DNA from 3 places in the Stenotrophomonas sp. Steno-Z4 genome. Region 2 is predicted to be linked to each of the others. Evidence: predicted binding sites of a transcription regulator. Region 2 holds the regulator's gene; each other region holds the start of a gene.

Region 1 (4,235 bases), on a different contig from region 2:
GAAGGTGTCGAGCTGACCGTGGTTGGCCCCGAAGTGCCGCTGGTGGCCGGCGTGGTCGACCGCTTCCGCGCTGCGGGCCATCGCATCTTCGGCCCCACCGCTGCGGCGGCGCAGCTGGAAGGCAGCAAGGCCTACGCCAAGGACTTCCTGGCCCGTCACAACATTCCCACCGCGTTCTATGCCGTGCATACCGAGGTGGATGCTGCGCTGGCCTACGTCCGCGACAAGGGCGCACCGATCGTGGTCAAGGCCGATGGCCTGGCCGCGGGCAAGGGCGTGATCGTGGCGATGACCCTGCAGGAGGCCGAAGACGCGGTGCGCGACATGCTGTCGGGCAATGCGTTCGGCGATGCCGGCGCGCGCGTGGTGATCGAGGAATTCCTCGATGGCGAAGAAGCCAGCTTCATCTCGATGGTCGATGGCACCACGGCACTGCCGATGGCCACCTCGCAGGACCACAAGCGCGTGGGCGATGGCGATACGGGTCCAAACACCGGCGGCATGGGCGCGTATTCGCCTGCACCGGTGGTTACCGAGGAGGTGCACGCACGGGTGATGCGCGAGGTGGTGAACCCCACCGTGCAGGGCATGATCGCCGACGGCATCCCGTTCACCGGCTTCCTCTATGCCGGGCTGATGATCGATGCCAGTGGCGCGCCGAAGGTGATTGAATTCAACGTGCGCTTCGGCGACCCGGAAACCCAGCCGGTAATGCTTCGCCTGCAGTCGGACCTGGTGGAACTGGTGGAGGCGGCGATCGATGCACGCCTGCATGAAGTGGAAGCGCGGTGGGACCCGCGTCCGTCGCTGGGCGTGGTGATGGCGGCGGCGCCGTATCCGGAAACGCCGATCACCGGTGATGTGATCCACGGGCTGGACCAGGTGCCGTCTACGGCCAAGGTGTTCCACGCCGGCACCACGCTGGACGCGCAGGGCCAGGTGCTCAGCGCTGGCGGCCGCGTGTTGTGCGTGGCCGCGCTGGGCGACAGCGTGGGCGATGCGCAGGCCAATGCGTATGCGGGCGTGGCGAAGGTGACGTGGAAAAACGAATTCCACCGCAATGACATTGGCTGGCGGGCTATCGCGCGCGAGAGGGCGTAAGAGCAGCCGACTAACAGTCGGCTCTACCCTCGGTAGGTGCCCACTGTTGGTGGGCACGTCCTTGGCGCAACAAAAAAGCCCGGCGATGCCGGGCTTTTGTTTGATGCGTTGGATGCCGCGTTACGCGGTGAACAGCGCCTTCATCTTCTTCAGCGCGTTCGCTTCGACCTGGCGGATGCGTTCGGCGGACACACCGTATTCATCGGCCAGCTCCTGCAGGGTGACCTTGCTGTCGGCGTCCAGCCAGCGACGACGGATGATGTCGCGTGAGCGGGCGTCGAGCTCGGCCAGGCCTTCGCGCAGCAGCTGCAGCTGGTTGTCTTCGCTGTCGGCACGCTCGTAGGCCATCGACGGATCTTCATCGTTGGCGACCAGGAACGCAGCCGGCGACGGCGGCGCATGCTCGTTATCGTCATCGCTGGGCGCATCGAAACCGATGTCGCGACCCGAGAGGCGCGATTCCATTTCCAGCACTTCGCGTTCGGACACGTTGAGGTCCTTGGCGACAGCGGTGACTTCCGCCGCGTTCAACCAGCCCAGGCGGGTCTTGGACTTGCGCAGGTTGAAGAACAGCTTGCGCTGCGCCTTCGTCGTGGCGACCTTGACGATGCGCCAGTTCTTCAGGATGAACTCGTGCATTTCGGCACGGATCCAGTGCACCGCGAAGGACACCAGGCGGACGCCCATGTCCGGGTCGAAGCGCTTCACGGCCTTCATCAGGCCGATGTTGCCTTCCTGGATCAGGTCGCCCAGCTGCAGGCCGTAGCCGTTATAGCCACGGGCCACGTGCACCACGAAGCGCAGGTGGGAATGGACCAGCTCGCGCGCGGCGTCCAGGTCCTGCTCGTCGCGGAAGCGGCGGGCCAGGTCCTGCTCGTCATCGACCGTCAACACCGGGATCTGGTGCACGGCGCCGATGTAGGCGTCCAGCGAACCGAGCGCACTGGGAATCGGAAGATTGTTTGCCACAAGGGCAGTAGACATGTTCTGGCTCATAGGGGTCATCTTATCAGTCCTGTATTTGGACTGCTGACAGTTCAAAAAGTTCCAGCGTTCCGCAGGTGAAACGCTGACGCAGATCAGGCCCCTAACGTACCGCGAAATGGTGACAGTTGCGAGTGGCCGCCCTTCGGCGCAATTCCAATATAAATCAATATGATACAGTCCAAAATGTCACCACCACGTCGTTTTGGGCAGGACAATCCCACAAAGATCGGCCCATTCAGGATGAAAACGTTGCCAGGCATTCAGCCGAAGCGCCCGAGTGACATGAACGGCAGCCAGAATCCTGGCTCCGGACAGTGCCCAGCCAGGCATGGCCTGGCTCTACGCCCCCCGCCCCCACACCCGGCAAGTCCACCGAAGCCGACCCCGAAGCCGCAATGCCCGGTAGTGCCACCCCATGGGTGGCAGGCCAGACAATGCCGAAGCCTAGTAATACCCGGACAAATTCAGGAAGAACCCCTTCGCTTCATACCGCAACTCGGTCAGGTCATCACTGAACTCGGTGAAGTTGTACCCCGCACCAATCTTGAAGTTCTGCCCCACCTGGCGGTCCACGCCCACCAGCCAGCCCTTCTTGTCGCCGCCCTCGCGCACGTCCAGCCAGCGGTACTCGCCCATCGCCTCCCACTGCGCGAACAACCGGTAGCGCAACTGCAAGGCGGAGAAGTTGACCCGGCTGTCCAGCCACGCGCCCTCGCCGCGCCCGGTGCGGTAATCGCCCCAGCGGCCGGCCAGCTTCCCGGCCAGCTCCCAACGGTCGCTGAGCTGCATCACTCCTTCAAACGAGACGATCTGCGATTTCTGGTCGTACACGTTGCCGCCTTCCTGGCCCAGCGACGCCACGTCGTAAAGATACGTGTACTTGCCGAAGGCCGCCCAGCGCGTGTTGTCGTGCGGACGCCAGGCAAAGCCCAGGTTGGACTCCACCAGCTTGGCATCGGCCAGCGGATTGCGCTTGTCATCCGTGTCGGCGTAGTTGGCGCGCAGCGCGATGCGCCAGTCCTCGTTGACCTTGTACAGCAGCCGGTTGGTGGTCACCCACTGCCGACGATCTTCAGCGCCTTCGTCGCGGCGGTATTCGAGCTTGCTCGTCCACTGCGTATCGGCATCGGTGCGGCCACCGCTGACGCTGTAGGCGCGGCGATCGACGCGCCCGGTCGTCGCGTCCAGTTCGCCGTCCATCACGCTGAAGCCCAGCGTCCAGCCCTGCGCGGGGTAGAAGTCCATGCCGAAGGTATGCACCAGCCCGGCGCTGTCGTCGCGGCGGTCCTTCAGGTACTGGCTTTCGTTGAACACGTTGACCTGGTTGCTCAGGCGCCAGCGCTGGCCCAGCGTCCAGCCCGACTGCAGCCCGGTGTCGTAGAGCGGGTCGGTGGTGGTGCGGTCGGTGCTGTAGCTGTAGTTGCCATAGAAGCTGTGCTCGGGCGTCATCCAGTATTCGCCTTCGAGCTTGGCGCCATCGCCGCGGCTGCCGCTGCTCACTTCCGCGCCCAAGCTGGAGCGGTCGCCGAACAGGTAGCGCGCGCCCAGCGTGGCCAGGTCGTTCTTCTCGTAGGCGCCGCTGTCGTCATCCACGGTCAGCTGCCCTACCCCGTACAGCTCCCACTTGGCACCGAAGCGCTGCCGGTAACTCAGCGCCGCCAGGGTGCCGTCCACGTCGGTACCGGCGTTCTCTTCGCGCACCCGGCGCAGCTCGGCCCCGAGCTGGCCGTCGTTGCCCAGCCGCCAATCCATCGTGAGCTGCGACTGCTCCACCGCCACCTCACCGCGCTCGGCGCGGCTGTGCCGGCCATACAGGCTCAGGTTGTCGGTGAAGTAGCCCAGGAACTCGGCACCGTATTCCTCCAGCGCCAGCCCACTGTCCATGCGCGAGACCGAGAAGCCGGCGTCCACGTCGCGCCACCAGGCGCCCATGCTCCAATCCTGCTTGGTCCACCCCAGCTCGCGCAGGTTGGCGCGCGCTTCCACCGCGCGGGCGTCGCCCTTGCGGTCGCCGCTGACCGGATTGCGCTGGATGAAGCTCAGGCCGCCGTTGTCGGAGTAGAAGATCGGCGCGGCAGTAGCCTCGGTGCGGGTCTGTTCCAGTTTCAGGTAAGTGCCGCGCCCAGCCTGAAGGGTAAGGTCGGCGC
Region 2 (4,235 bases):
AGGCCAGGGCAGCAGCGGTCGGCTCGTTGATGATGCGCTTGACTTCCAGGCCCGCGATGCGGCCGGCGTCCTTGGTCGCCTGGCGCTGGCTGTCGTTGAAGTAGGCCGGCACGGTGATCACGGCCTCGGTGACGGTCTCACCCAGGAACGCTTCGGCGGTCTTCTTCATCTTCTCCAGCACGCGGGCGGAGATTTCCTGCGGCGCCATCTTCTTGGCATCGCTGGTCTGCACCCAGGCATCGCCGTTGTCGTGGGCCAGGATGCCGTAGGGCACGTGCGCGATGTCCTTCTGGACTTCAGCGTCGGTGAACTTGCGGCCGATCAGGCGCTTCACGGCGTAGAAGGTGTTCTTCGGGTTGGTGACGGCCTGGCGCTTGGCCGAGGCGCCGACCAGCACTTCGCCATCCTTGGTGTAGGCGACGATGGACGGCGTGGTGCGGTCGCCTTCCGCGTTTTCGATGACGCGGGCCTTGCCGCCGTCCATGATCGCCACACACGAGTTGGTGGTGCCGAGGTCGATACCAATGATCTTGCCCATGAGGGAGACTCCTGAAAATTTGGGGAACATCCGGCAGCTGCCGGGTTATGAATGGGATGTGTGGGGCGCTGCTGACACTTTCAACCCATCCATCGAACGCTGTGTCCGATGGCGGCCAAACGCGTTCAGGTCAGTCCCGGGCGACCACGACCAGGGCCGGCCGCAGCAGGCGATCGTTGAGCAGATAGCCCTTCTGGAACACCTGGACCACGCTGCCCGGCGCCGCGCCGGGGGCGTCGACCTGGCTGATGGCCTGGTGGTGTTCGGGGTTGAAGGTCTGGCCGGTGGGGTCCAGCAGGGTCAGGCCGTTGTCGGCCGCGACCTTGAGCAGCTGCTTGTAGGTCAGCTCCAGGCCTTCGCGCAGCGGGCTCGGTTCGGCGCCGGCGGCATTGAGCCCGGCGTCCAGGCTGTCGAACACCGGCAGCAGTTCGCCCAGCAGCTTTTCGTTGGCGAAGCGGCGCGCCTGTTCAACGTCGCGGGCCACGCGCTTGCGCTGGTTGTCCAGGTCGGCGCGCTCACGCAGCGACTCGGACCGGAGCAGCGCCACTTCGTTGTGCAGGGCATCGAGCTGCTGCTGCAGGGTATCGCCCGTGGCGGCGTCGCCGACCGGGGTCTGGGATGCGATATCAGGCTGATCTTGGTTCATTTCCGGATCCTTGGCGGTGACTCTCCGCCTCCACCCACCCCAATGTGGGCGGCCGGACCCGATTCAAGAGCTGGGGGCGTGTTTAGGTGCGATCCCGGGACAATCCGCCGCCGGCCGGGGCATCCAGGGCCGCACCGAGCACCTGGGCGGTGGCCTCCACCAGCGGAATCATGCGGTCGTAGGCCATCCGCTTGGGCCCGATCACCCCCAGCACGCCCAGCACCTGGCCGCCGGCCGAGTACGGGGCGGTCACCAGCGAGACGTTCTCCAGCGGCATCACCCCGGTTTCCTCGCCGATGAAGATGCGCACGCCCGGGGCCTGGATGGTGCGCTCAAGCAGCTGCAGGATCTCGCGCTTGCTGGCGAACAGGTCGAACAGCTCGCGCAGGCGGTCCAGGTCGGACAGGTCCTGCACCCCCATCAGCCGTGTCTGCCCGGCCAGCACCATGTCGTCGGCCGGCGGCGCCATCGCCTGCTCGGCCAGCTCCACGCTGTGCGCCAGCAGCTGCTCCATTTCCGTGCGCGCCTGGCGCAGCTCCACCAGCAGGGTGGCGCGGATCTCGGCCAGCGGGCGGCCGGCGCAATGGGCATTGAGGTAGTTGGCCACCTTCTCCAGTTCGGCCGGCTCCCAGCTGCGCTTGGGCTCGATCACCCGGTTCTGCACCTCGTTGTCGGCGAACACGAGGATGGCCAGCACCCGGCGCGCATCCAACGCCACGAAATCAATGTGGCGGAACGCGAACTGTTCGCGCCGCGGCGCGCCGACCACGCCGACGAAATGGCTCATCGCCGACAGCAGCTCCGAGGCACTGCCGAGCAGCGCCTGGGTGCCCGCCCCGGTGGACAGCTCGCTGCGCAGGCGGCTCAGCTCGCTTTCGCCGGGCGGCTGCATCTTGACCAGACTGTCGACGAACACCCGGTAGCCATGCGCGGTGGGCACCCGCCCGGCCGAGACGTGCGCCGAGCTGAGCAGGCCCAGGTCTTCCAGGTCACCCAGGATGTTGCGGATGGTGGCCGGGCTGACATCCAACCCGGCCAGCCGCGCCAGCGTCTGCGAGCCGACCGGCTCGCCGTGCTGGATGTGGCGCGCGATCAGCGTCCGCAGCAGATGGCGGGCGCGCGGCGCAAGATGGGGCGCGGAAGGGTGCATGGAATCAACCTGTGAGACGCGACGTTGGATAATGGCAGGAACACTGCCTGCCCCACCCATGCTAGCGTTGCGCGGCTCAAGAACCCAATACCATGCTCAGACATCTATCGATCAAGGATTTTGCCGTTGTCCGCGCCACCGAACTGGAATTCGGCGCAGGCATGACCGTGGTTTCCGGCGAGACGGGCGCAGGCAAGTCGCTGATGGTTGACGCCTTGGGCTTCCTGTCCGGGCTGCGCGCCGACAGCGGCGTGGTCCGCCACGGCGCGGCGCGCGCGGAGCTGTCGGCCGAGTTCGCGACGGGCGAACACGCCCCGGCCCGGCAATGGCTGCGCGACAACGAACTGGATGACGAGGAGCAGTGTCAGTTGCGCCGGATCATCCGTGCCGACGGCGGCTCGCGCGCCTGGATCAACGGCCGCCCGGTGACCCTGTCCCAGCTCACCGAGCTGGCCGGCATGCTGGTGGAAATCCACGGCCAGCACGAACAGCAGGCGCTGCTGGCACGGCCCTCGCAGCTGGCGCTGCTGGACGCCTACGCCCGCAACGAGGCCGAGCGCGTCCAGGTGCGCCAGGCCGCTGGCCGTTGGCAGGCCCTGGTCGACGAAGCCGAGTCGCTGTCGCGACAGGGCGATGTCAGCGACCGCATCGGCTTCCTGGAACACCAGCTGGGCGAACTGCAGCGCGAAGACCTGGAGCCCGCCTCGATCGCCGCCCTGGGCAGCAGCCACCGCCGCCAGGCCCACGCCGGGGCGCTGGTCAGCGCCTGCGACGTGGCCGCCGCCCGGCTCAATGGCGACGATGAGGTGTCCGTGCTGCAGCTGCTGCAGCAGACCCGGCATGACCTGGCCCGCGTGGCCGAACACGACACCCGCCTGGGCGAGGTGGACGCGCTGCTGGACAGCGCGGTCATCCAGCTGCACGAAGCGCTGGCCCTGCTCGACCGGGTCCACGACGACCTCGACGCCGATCCGGAGCAGTTCGAGGACATCGAACGCCGCCTCGGCCGTCTGCACGACCTGGCGCGCAAGCACCGCGTGCCGATGGAAGGCCTCGCCGATCACCGCGATGCGATGGAAGCCGAAGTCGAGCAGCTGCGCGGTGCCGATACCCGCCTGCAGGCGCTGGCCGGCGAGATCGACCGCGCGGCCGCCCAATGGCAGGCCGTGGCGGCCACGCTCAGTGCCAGCCGCGCCACCGCGGCCAAGGCGCTGTCGGAGACCACCACCACGCTGATCGGCGAGCTGGGCATGGGCGGGGGCCAGTTCCTGATCGAGATCGAACCGCACGCGGCCGCCAGGCCGGACCCGAACGGCGCCGAGCGCGTTGAATTCCTGGTGGCCGCCAACGCCGGCCAGCCGCCGCGCGCCCTGCGCAAGGTGGCCTCGGGCGGCGAACTCTCACGCATCTCGCTGGCCATTGAAGTGGCCGCACTGGGCCTGGATGCGGTGCCGACCATGGTGTTCGACGAAGTCGATTCCGGCATCGGCGGCGCGGTGGCCGATATCGTCGGCCAGAAGCTGCGCGCGCTCGGCGAGAAACGGCAGGTGTTGTGCGTTACCCACCTGCCGCAGGTCGCCTCCAAGGGCCACGCCCATTACCGGGTCAGCAAGGCACCGGTGGAAGGCATGACCCAGAGCGCGGTGGAGAAGCTGGATGCCAAGGCCCGCGAGGAAGAGCTGGCGCGCATGCTTGGCGGCGTGGAAGTCAGCAAGGAAGCCCGCGCGGCCGCGCGCAAACTCCTGCAGGAGACCTGACGGCGTACCCACCAACGGTGGGTACCTGCCGATGGCCTGACCGGGTTACGCCAACGGCTTGGCCAGGTCCACCTGTTCCACCAGGAAATCCAGGAACGCCCGCACCCGCAGGGGCAGGTAACCGCCCTGCCCCACGAACACCGC
Region 3 (4,235 bases), on a different contig from region 2:
ACCCTTCAGGCCAGCCAGCGCGGTGACCGCACGGACCAGGGCAACACCGCCGCCCGGCACCACGCCTTCTTCGACCGCCGCACGGGTAGCGTGCAGGGCGTCGTCGACGCGGTCCTTCTTTTCCTTCATTTCGATTTCGGTCGACGCACCGACCTTGATCACGGCAACACCGCCGGCCAGCTTGGCCACGCGTTCCTGCAGCTTCTCACGGTCGTAATCGGACGAGGTGTCTTCGATCTGGGTCTTGATGCGGGCCACGCGTGCCTGCACCGCGTCCTGGTCGCCCTGGCCGTCGACGATGGTGGTGTTTTCCTTGGAAACCTGCACCTTCTTGGCGCGGCCGAGGTCGGCGATGGTCGCCTTCTCCAGCGACAGGCCGATTTCTTCGGAGATCACGGTGCCGCCGGTCAGGGTGGCCATGTCTTCCAGCATCGCCTTGCGACGATCGCCGAAGCCCGGTGCCTTGACGGCCACGACCTTGACGATGCCGCGGATGGTGTTGACCACCAGGGTCGCCAGCGCTTCGCCTTCGACTTCTTCGGCCACGATCAGCAGCGGCTTGCCGGCCTTGGCGACGCCTTCCAGCACCGGCAGCAGGTCACGCACGTTGGAGATCTTCTTGTCGTGCAGCAGGATGTACGGATCATCCAGGTCGGCGGTCTGCGCCTGCTGGTTGTTGATGAAGTACGGGGACAGGTAGCCGCGGTCGAACTGCATGCCCTTGACCACGTCCAGCTCGTTTTCCAGGCCCGAGCCTTCTTCAACGGTGATCACGCCTTCCTTGCCGACTTCACGCATCGCTTCGGCGATGATGTTGCCGATCGACTCGTCCGAGTTGGCCGAGATCGTACCGACCTGGGCAATCGCCTTGTCGTCGGCGGTGGGCTTGGAGATGTTCTTCAGCTCGGCGACGGCGGCGACGACGGCCTTGTCGATACCGCGCTTGAGGTCCATCGGGTTCATGCCGGCAGCCACGGCCTTGGCGCCTTCGCGGATCAGGGCCTGGGCGAGCACGGTGGCGGTGGTGGTGCCGTCGCCGGCGTCATCGTTGGTACGCGAGGCGACTTCCTTCACCATCTGCGCGCCCATGTTCTCGAACTTGTCAGCCAGTTCGATTTCCTTGGCGACGGACACGCCGTCCTTGGTGATGGTCGGGGCGCCGAAGCTCTTTTCGAGCACGACGTTGCGGCCCTTCGGGCCCAGGGTGGCCTTGACGGCATTGGCGAGAACGTTGACGCCGCGCACCATGCGGGCGCGGGCGTCTTCACCGAAACGAATTTCCTTGGCAGCCATTGCGATTACCTTTTATGTGGCGCCGGGCGATGCCCGGCTGCGTTGATCTGAAAAAAGAAGAAGCGGCGGGGCGAGCCCGGCGGCGCAAACTCAGCCGATGACGGCGAGGATGTCGTCTTCGCGCAGGACCTTGTATTCCACGCCTTCGCTCTTGTAGGTGCTGCCGGCGTACTGGCCGTAGATCACCTTGTCGCCAACCTTCAGCGACGGCGCGCGCACGCTGCCGTTGTCCAGCGGCTTGCCCGGGCCCACGGCCACGACTTCACCCTTGGTCGACTTTTCCTTGGCCGAGTCGGGGATGACGATGCCGCCGGCGGAGACTTCGTCGGCTTCGATCGGCTTGACCACAACGCGGTCGTGAAGCGGCTTGATGTTCATGCGTGCCTCTTAAGTTGTTGATTGGTTTGAAAAAGTCCGGCGATCTTAGCACTCACCCCAGGTGACTGCCAGCACCGCTCGTGAAAAAACCCGCCAGTGCGGGACAGGGCAGAGATGGTGCTGTCCCGAGCCCTTTCAAGGGGGTGCCGACGAATTCCCCCAGACCGCCATTTTCTTGACGCACGTCCCACTGCGGAGTGCCGAAGCCGACAAATCGATAGTTGTGTCATATGGATTAGCTAGATTCGGTCGGCAAAACCCAATCACAAGGAGACGTAGATGAGGTTGCTCACACCGCTGTCCCTGGGGTGCCTGTTGGCGCTGGCCGCTGGTTCCGCCCAGGCGGACGTATTCATCAATGAACTGCATTACGACGACAGCACCCCGGCCGGGGATGTCGGCGAAGCCATCGAGGTGGTCGCCACCGGCGGGGAGGACCTCAGTACCTACCGGCTGTACCTGTACAACGGCAGCACTCCGTCGGCGGCCACGGTCTATGCCAACAACGCCGTGCCGGCCGGTACCGCCGCCGGCTGCGGCAAGGCCAGCATCGCCACCGTCACCTACCCCACCAACGGCCTGCAGAACGGCGCCAACGACGGCATCGCGCTGGTGGATGCCAGCGGCAAGGTCATCCAGTTCATCAGCTACGAAGGCACCATCACCGCCTCCGGCGGCCCGGCCGCCGGGCTGACCAGCCAGAACATCCCGGTCAGCGAGAGCAACAGCACCGCCCCGGGCACGTCCCTGCAGCTCACCGGCAGCGGCAGCCAGTACACCCACTTCACCTGGGCCGGATCGGCGGCGCAGACCTTCGGTGCCTGCAACACCGGCCAGACCTTCAGCGGCGGCGGCGGCACCGGGCCCAACACCCCGCCGTCGGTGAGCACCACCACCCCGGAACAGGGCGCAACCAGCTTCCCGGCCGCTGCCGACCTGGCCGTGACCTTCAGTGAAAGCGTCACCGTCAGCGCCGGTGCGTTCACCCTGAGCTGCGGCCAGTCCGGCACGGTGCCGCTCACCCACGCCAGCAGCGGTACCCGCTTCACCCTGTCGACCAACACCGCGCTGGTGGCCGGTGAAGCCTGCCGCTTCGACATCCGTGCCGCGCGCATCAAGGACGCCCAGGGCGCACGACCGGCGGCCGACACGCGCATCGCGTTCACCGTGGCCGCCGGCGGTACCGATCCCGGTCCGGACCCGGATCCGGGCAGCTACTACTCGAAGGTCAACACCTCCAGCCCCAGCCAGCTGCGCTGCTCGCTGCACGCCACCATCAAGGGCCACACCTCGTACCCGTACAGCGGCACGGGCACCAGCACGTGGACCATCCTGGAAATCGCCGACGAGGATCCCAACAACAGCGGCCGCATCCTGGACGCGTACCGCAACCGCAGCTACGCCAAGGTCACCGACCGGGCCGGCACCGGCAGCGGGTTGACCTACAACCGCGAGCACACCTGGCCCAATTCACTGGGCTTTGCCAGCACCACCGGCGACAAGGGACTGCCCTACGCGCCCTATACCGATACCCACATGCTGTACCTGACCGATGCGCAGTGGAACGCGGACCGCGGCAACAAGCCGTTCGCCAAGTGCGACAGCAACTGCGGCGAGCGCGCCACCGAGGCCAACAACGGCACCGGCGGCGGCAGTGGCGGCTATCCGGGCAATTCCAACTGGGTGCGCACCCCGGACGGGAATGCCGGCACCTTCGAGGTGTGGGGCCACCGCAAGGGCGACATGGCGCGTGCGGTGATGTACATGGCGATCCGTTATGAGGGCGGCAAGGACGCAGCCACCGGCCAGTCCGAACCGGACCTGGAGCTGACCGACGACCGCAGCAGGATCGTGAAGACCTCGGCCTCGCCGGCCTACATGGGCCTGCTCTCGACCCTGATCGACTGGCACCTGTCCGACCCGCCGGATGCCGCAGAAAAAGCCCGTAATGAAGTGATCTACAGCTTCCAGGGCAACCGCAACCCGTTCATCGACCACCCGGAATGGGGCACGCCTGCCCTGTTCACGTCGGCCAAGCCGGCGACCTGCGAGTTGGCGAACTGAGGCATCCCGAGTTGCCGGCCAGGGGCCGGCACCAGGACAATACGGTGCCCCGGCCACCCGCCGGTGCCACCGGGATTCGATTCTCCGGCCGGTTCCCAGGCGGAACCGGCCGGCATCGCCAGGCCGCGATCTCTATACTCGGCGGTCATGTCGACCCCCGATCCCGTATTCATCCTCCTGACCACCTGCCCCGATGCGGCCACCGCCACGCGGCTGGCGCATGCGCTGGTGGAAGACCGCCTGGCCGCCTGCGTGACCCGGCTGGACGGGGCGCACTCGACCTACCGCTGGCACGGTGAGGTGACCGAGGACGCTGAGGTCCAACTGCTGATCAAGACCACCGGCAGCCGCCTGGATGCGGCCATCGCGCGCGTGCAGGTGCTGCACCCGTATGAACTCCCCGAGTGCATCGCGGTCGAAACCCGCGCCGGCCTGCCGGCGTACCTGGATTGGATTCGGGCCCAGACCCGAGAGGAAACTGATTGATGACGCTGTTTCGT

Evidence for each region. The regulator HrcA, encoded in region 2, represses chaperone genes, less so after heat shock. The targets are predictions, from matches to a motif close to TTNGCACTCNNNNNNNNNGAGTGCNAA.
Region 1: the regulator HrcA is predicted to act here: its motif matches at 2,108-2,134, upstream of rpoH (RNA polymerase sigma factor RpoH).
Region 3: the regulator HrcA is predicted to act here: its motif matches at 1,717-1,743, upstream of AC06E7_RS04650 (co-chaperone GroES).

The regions. Positions count from the first base shown of each region.
Region 1 covers NZ_JBWJPC010000001.1:1,086,013-1,090,247, forward strand. The annotation lists gene purD (phosphoribosylamine--glycine ligase) at 1-1,101, shown strand, start outside; gene rpoH (RNA polymerase sigma factor RpoH) at 1,222-2,097, opposite strand; gene AC06E7_RS04890 (hypothetical protein) at 2,533-4,235, opposite strand, start outside.
Region 2 covers NZ_JBWJPC010000006.1:256,347-260,581, reverse strand. The annotation lists gene dnaK (molecular chaperone DnaK) at 1-538, opposite strand, end outside; gene grpE (nucleotide exchange factor GrpE) at 669-1,184, opposite strand; gene hrcA (heat-inducible transcriptional repressor HrcA) at 1,267-2,334, opposite strand; gene recN (DNA repair protein RecN) at 2,427-4,091, shown strand; gene AC06E7_RS15610 (LysR family transcriptional regulator) at 4,137-4,235, opposite strand, start outside.
Region 3 covers NZ_JBWJPC010000001.1:1,035,310-1,039,544, forward strand. The annotation lists gene groL (chaperonin GroEL) at 1-1,293, opposite strand, end outside; gene AC06E7_RS04650 (co-chaperone GroES) at 1,384-1,671, opposite strand; gene AC06E7_RS04655 (endonuclease) at 1,951-3,735, shown strand; gene cutA (divalent-cation tolerance protein CutA) at 3,883-4,221, shown strand; gene AC06E7_RS04665 (protein-disulfide reductase DsbD domain-containing protein) at 4,221-4,235, shown strand, end outside.